2 linked regions of the Anaerobacillus alkaliphilus genome follow. The protein of the gene in region 1 interacts with the protein of each later gene in a pairwise test. Links are inferred from orthologs where the notes say so. Each region holds a gene or a part of one and is shown on either strand. Other genes may lie near its edges.

Region 1 (3,404 bases):
TCGGATCACCGATCATCTCAGGATGTTTTGCTTGCTGTACTATAGATTTAGGGAATTTATTATGAAGATCGTTCATATCTATTACCATAACGGGCTTTTTTGTTAATGGGTCTTGTAACTGATTGCCACTATCAATTAATCCTTTTAACTGGATTTGCCTATCTAGTATAAATAGATCTACTTGAACGATATCTTCGTACTTCACTTTCCTAACTTCCATTTGCTCAATTCTTTTCCTAGCAAAGAGCCAAATCGTTGGAAATCCAATGACTACTAATAACCAGCTAATTGGAGTTCCTAAACCTGTAGATTTCGTTGTTACTACTCCATTCAAAATAACCATTTCGTTATTAAACATGAAATGTAATGCAATTAACCCACCTCCACAAATGAAGCTAACGAAATAGAATGTTAGGAGATTTTGAATAAAGTATGATATTTTTTTAAATCCGAAAGCAGTAACAACGATGCAAGATGAAAAAATTAACTTAAACATTGGATGATAAAATAACGGGCTTAATGTTGTCATAACTATGAAGATTGAGCTCGACGCGACTAAAGCACCCAAAAGGAGCCGCCATTTCTTAAAGCTTCTTTTTAGTACTAGAGCCGTCAATACTAATAATAATAGGTCAATACAAAAATTTAGAAACCATATGACATCCAGATAAATAGCCATATCGGCTCCTTCCTTAATCGTCAAAGATTAAATCATAGATTTTTGAACAACCTCTTAAAAAGAATTTGAAACTAGTATATCTCACATCGTATTTATAAGTCTGTCAGTTTATGCCGATAGAATCAGAGAAATTTTAGGTTATTTCCACTTAAATTGTCGTCAGGTCTCATTAATTTAAGTTCTACAACAAAGAGATTTGTCAACTGTTTTGTATAATTTTAGTAATAGAGTACAAAAAAAAGAGACTAACTTACTATTTCCTTCTTAAGAAGAAAACAAATAAGTTAGTCTCTTTTACTTTTAGTAAAAGGTTTAACGATTACGACGATTTCTTAAAAACGTTGGAATATCTAATGTATCAACTGATTCCTGCTGTACTGAAGGTTGGCGCTCCGTTGAATACGAGCTTTCTTCATGTTGTTGAGCAACCGGTTTTTTTGTAGCAGCTGGTTTCCCTTGAGTTTGATTTTGTGTTCTTGCCACTTTTGGAACTTCGTCATTAAAGCCAGTTGCAATAACGGTAACTACAATCTCATCTTTAAGATTTTCATTAATTACAGAACCAAAAATCATATTAACTTCTTGATCCGAAGCAGAAGAAACGATTTCGGCAGCTTCATGTACTTCATATAAACTTAAATTTGTTCCACCAGTAATATTCATTAGTACACCTTGTGCACCATCTATTGACGTTTCTAATAATGGACTTGAAATAGCTTTCTTTGCAGCTTCTGTCGCACGATTTTCACCTGTTGCAATACCAATTCCCATTAAAGCAGAACCCTTATCACTCATAATCGTTTTCACATCAGCGAAGTCAAGGTTAATTAACCCTGGAACTGCAATTAAATCGGAAATACCCTGTACACCTTGTCTTAATACATTATCAGCTTCACGGAAAGCCTCGAGCATTGGTGTATTCTTATCAACAATTTCTAATAAACGGTCATTTGGAATAACAATTAAGGTATCTACTTTTTCTTTAAGAGCACTGATACCACCAGCCGCTTGACTAGAACGTTTTCTTCCTTCAAATGTAAACGGACGTGTAACAACACCTACAGTTAAAGCTCCAATTTCTTTAGCAATTTCTGCAATTACTGGTGCAGCACCTGTTCCAGTTCCACCACCCATTCCAGCAGTAATGAAGACCATATCCGAACCAGACAAAATTCCTTCTAAATGTTCGCGACTTTCTTCTGCCGCTTTCTTTCCAACGTCTGGATTAGCACCAGCACCTAATCCACGTGTTAATTTCCCACCTAATTGTAATTTATGCTCCGCCTTCGAAAGATGAAGAGCCTGCGCATCAGTATTCACCGCAATAAACTCTACACCTTGTAAGCCGTTTTCAATCATCCTATTAACAGCGTTACTACCGCCACCGCCAACTCCGATGACTTTAATTTTCGCTAATTGGTCCATATCCATTTCAAACTCTAACATATAAGGTCCCCCAATCGATCATGTCTCGATATCATTTCAGTTAAATTATGGTTATTCAAAAAATACTTTAAACCAACTTGATACTTTCTTTTTAACAGCTTGACCTTGAAGTGCATCCTTCTTTTTAGCAGGAGCCTCTTTTCTGTCTTGCTTGTCTTCAACTTGGATAGTTCCTAACGTGGCAGCTACTTCCTTGCCCTGTATTTTGCTATTACGATGGGCAAATTGTATTAAGCCTACCCCAGTTGTGAATTGAGGTTCACGTACTCCTATATAATCAGGAATAGCAACCCTCACATTATTTTGTAGGATTTCCCTTGCTAACTCAAGTAAACCAGGAATTTTCACCGTCCCACCAGTTAGGACAAATCCTCCTGGTAAGTCTCCATAGCCAAGTCTATAAACCTCATTTTCTATTAACTGTAACATCTCAGCTATGCGAGGTTCAATTATATATGATAACTCATATTGGGAAAATTCTTCCTTTAACTCGCTACCAATTTTTGAAACCTTAAAGGTCTCATCTTTTGATGCTAATTCAATATGGGCATGTCCATATTTAACTTTCACACGTTCAGCTTCTTCAGTAGAAACCCGGAGGCCAATCGCAATATCATTTGTTATATGGTCGCCACCAACAGGTATTACTGTAGTAGTTTGTAGTGTACCTTGCTCAAAGATCGATACACTCATAGAACCACCACCAATATCAACGAGGGCAACTCCTAAACCTTTTTCATCCCTAGACACAGCAACTGAACCTGCTGCTAGTGGTTGTAAGCAAATATCTGCAATATTTAAGCCGGCTCTTTCAACACAGCGTAATAAGTTATGTAAGATTGTTTTAGAACCTGTAATAATGGTTCCTTCCATCTCTAGTCGAACACCTATCATTCCTCTTGGATCAGTAATTTCATCTAGACCGTCAACAATAAATTGCTTTGGTATCACATCAATAATTTCTCGCTCTGGTGGTAGTGAAAAAACTTGAGCAGCATCAATTACCCTTCTGATGTCCTCTTCGCCAATTTCGCGATCAGGACTTGAAACAGCAACAACTCCGTGACATGGTTGAAGTTGAATATGGTTGCCAGATACACCAACAATCACATTTTCTATAGACATGCCAATCATTCTTTCAGCTTGCTCAACTGCACGCTTTATGGATCGAACTGTTTCATCAATATCCACAATAGAACCTTTTTTTATTCCTTCTGCTTTTGAATTACCTACACCTATGATATTTAATGAGCCGTTTGCAATATCTCCAATGATTACT
Region 2 (3,326 bases), 520 kb from region 1 along the record:
TCTTATGGAAAGGCTAATGATTGACTTTTTAGAGGAGTATACAAACATAACTGAAAAGGGCTACCGTGATCTAGCAAACTCAACTGCAAAAGACTGTTTATCTTATGTTGTAGAAAACTTATTAAAGTACCAACAACAAAACCATCATCTAGCAAGATTTGTGCATCGTGAAGTAACATTAGATTCTACATTAGTCAGGGAACTAATGATGACTTACTTTATGAAAGAAAAACATTTTATGAAAAATATAATTGAAGCAGGAGTAAAACAAAAGGAGTTTCGACCTGTTGCTAGTGATTTTGCCTCAATACAAATCCGAGCGCTTGTAACTATGCCGTATTCACAACCACAATATATCCGTGAAGTCTACCATCTCAATCCACATGAAACGTACTTTAGCCAAAAATATTATAGTCATATTGAAAAGTGGCTTAATGAATTTTTATATAAGTCTGTCCTTGTCTAAAAACATACAATCTTCTAAAAAACAATTAATTGGGTTCATTCTTTTTCATGCGTAGTTCGTATAGAAAGAGGATGAAATTTTTTTTGTTCAAATTAAGAAAAACTTTGAAAAAAATAAGTCAAAAATTGTTATTCATGGTATCATGTTAATATCGAAATTTATCGATTTTTATAATTTAATGATAAAGACAAAATAAAATCTAATTTTCTAGTGAATATTACATAAACAACAATGGTTGATGGAGGCTTAAGAATGCTGCAATATTTTATTTATGCAATTTTAATAGTTATCATAACTATTATCATATACGGAGCTGTTTCAAGAAAAAGAGTTTACAAAGAGGTTGACCGCTTGGAAGGTTGGAAAATAAAAATAATGAATAAACCGGTCACCGATGAAATTGCAAAAATTAAAGGGTTAAATATGTCTGGTGAAACAGAAAAGAAATTTGAAAGTTGGCGGAACGAGTGGGATGAAATTCTTACACTAAAGCTCCCAGACATAGAAGAACGTCTTTTTGATGTAGAAGAAGCTGCAAACAAATACCGATTTGTCAAAGCAAAAAATATGTCTGAGAATATAGCGAGGGAACTAAAGGATATTGAAGAGAGTATCCAATCTATGTTAGACGACGTGAACTTGTTAATAAATAGTGAAGAAGATAATCGTAAACAAATTGATGACATCCGTAAACATTTTAAGGATGTAAAGAAGTATTATAAACAAAATCTTAATATCTTAGGAACTACCGCTTATGCTTTTGAACAAAGATTAGAACTCATTGATCAGTCTTTCCTTAAATACGAGGCAGCCACAAAAGAAGGGAACTACTTTGAGGCTAGAGAAATTCTATTAATGATGAAAGAAGAAATAGATATAGAAAAGTGGAAAATGGATGAGGTTCCTAAAATCTTAGTTCAAATTGAAACAGAAATACCTTCTCAGTTAGACGAAATCTTTCAAGGAATTAGAGAGATGGACGAAGATGGTTATGTAATTGAGCATTTCTCATTTAAGCAAGATCTTCAAGAAATGAAAAATCATTTACATAAGTTGCTACCTCTACTTGAGGAAGGAAATATTGAAGATGCTGCCAATGCAGTTCACGATATTTATAAAGAGATTGATACTGTTTATGAAACTCTTGAACAAGAAGTCTTGGCTAAGCAATACGTAACCTATGAACTACCTGAGGTTAGAGAAGAATTAGAACAATTAAGAAAAGGTTTCTATGATTTAAAGGCTGATGTTGAGACGATAAAGTTGAGTTACAGAATTCCCGAAGAAGAAATCAAGACACATCTGAAACTTGAAAAGCAAATTAAGGAACTTGTGTATAAACTAAGTGTCATTGAAGATGTGGTGGCAAATGATAAACAATCAAACCTAGCCATAAAAGTATTACTTGAAGAATTTAAAGCTGAGTTGAACTCTCGTAAAGAGATCTTAGATGAATGTGTCGAAACGTTAAATTCCTTACGTAGTGACGAAATAAAAGCAAATGAAACGTTGACAGAATTAAGAGCTAAAGTCCGGCAAGCACAAAGGTTAATTAAAAAGAGTAATATTCCAGGATTGCCAGAGCATGTCCTAATTAAATTGGATGAAGCACAGATAAGTTTACAATTAGCGAATTCTAAGTTGGAAACTATTCCACTTGTCATGAATGATGTCAATGAGGCAATGGAGCAAGCCTTAGATACAGTGAACGATGTGTATGATGTAATCTCTAAGACTATTGAGATGGCACTTACTGCAGAGCGAGTGATCCAGTACGGAAATCGATTTAGAAGTAATAATACCTTTGTTCATGTTGAATTACTTAGAGCTGAAGAGATATTCCGCCTTTATCAATACGAGGAGGCACTAGAAATTGCTCTTAATGTCATTGAAGATTTGGAACCACAAGTACTAGAAAAAATAAATAACTACACATTAGAAAAGGTTTAGCGAATAGCTAAGCCTTTTCTATTAAAATGTAGAAGGAATGAAAGAAAATACTTGCTGTTCTATGTGATAAGAGGCTAAAATGGTGAAAAGGAAATTGAGGTGTGTTGGTTGGGAAAATGGGTTTTGCTTTCGTCAACTGGACTTGCATGTCTAACAGTATGGGGTATCGTTATTTGGTCTATTGTTTTTGCTGATAAGCAACAGTATACGAAATTAGAAGAGGTCGAAAGTGTAATTCAGAGTGAAGAATTAGTAGTTCTTACAAAAACTTCATGGGATGAGGTTGTCGATCATGAGGCTGCTGAAATGCCAACCACAATTGCTGCACTTTTCATGCATTACGGTATCACCAAAACCGATGCGTTAAAAATAGCTCCTAACGGGGTCATATCTATTGATGATTTATTAATAATTGTTACTCATAATGACCAACATTAGCTTGTTGGTTTTTTTTCTTTACAATGTTTTAGTTTAACTTAAATGAAGAGATTTGGGAAAACTAAGAAAGTATTGGTACGTTCACCATCATAGTATTTTATTAACAATTTAGATATGATATTATATTTAGATGCGAAGGAAGTGTAAAGGGGTTATACAATGATTTATTTGGACAACAGTGCTACAACTAAGCCATATAAAGAAGTAATTGATACGTATATGAAAGTCTCAGAAATGTATTTTGGAAATCCATCTTCCCTACATACCTTGGGTAAAGAAGCAGAGGTATTATTAGACCAAGCTAGAGATCAAATAGCGAAACTTCTTAAAGTGTCTAAAAAAGAGATCGTGTTTACTTCAGGTGGGACAGAAGGAAACAATTTAGCTATAAAAGGGACAGCTCTTGAACATCAGGGACGTGGAAAGCATTTAATTACGACTAATGTGGAGCATGCGTCTAATTATGAGGCCT

The links. The genes of interacting proteins can lie anywhere in the genome.
Region 2: the proteins of ftsZ (region 1) and ezrA interact in binary tests that used the Bacillus subtilis proteins (3 or more experiments, as listed by UniProt). The link is inferred for Anaerobacillus alkaliphilus from one-to-one orthologs.

What each region holds. Positions count from the first base shown.
Region 1 is NZ_QOUX01000046.1:403,041-406,444, forward strand. Bases 59-2,978 are described here. They hold ftsZ (cell division protein FtsZ), read right to left. Parts: upstream 2,126-2,978; coding sequence 992-2,125; downstream 59-991. Other genes in these bases: spoIIGA (sigma-E processing peptidase SpoIIGA), read right to left, coding at 59-679; ftsA (cell division protein FtsA), read right to left, coding at 2,177-2,978. In the rest of the region: more of spoIIGA, read right to left, coding at 1-58; more of ftsA, read right to left, coding at 2,979-3,404. UniProt on the Bacillus subtilis protein: Essential cell division protein that forms a contractile ring structure (Z ring) at the future cell division site. The regulation of the ring assembly controls the timing and the location of cell division.
Region 2 is NZ_QOUX01000046.1:917,846-921,171, reverse strand. What follows is about bases 226-3,067. They hold ezrA (septation ring formation regulator EzrA), read left to right. Parts: upstream 226-718; coding sequence 719-2,416; downstream 2,417-3,067. Other genes in these bases: DS745_RS19670 (cysteine desulfurase family protein), read left to right, coding at 3,014-3,067; DS745_RS19675 (hypothetical protein), read left to right, coding at 2,525-2,854; refZ (forespore capture DNA-binding protein RefZ), read left to right, coding at 226-466. Outside these bases: more of refZ, read left to right, coding at 1-225; more of DS745_RS19670, read left to right, coding at 3,068-3,326. UniProt on the Bacillus subtilis protein: Negative regulator of FtsZ ring formation; modulates the frequency and position of FtsZ ring formation. Inhibits FtsZ ring formation at polar sites. Interacts either with FtsZ or with one of its binding partners to promote depolymerization.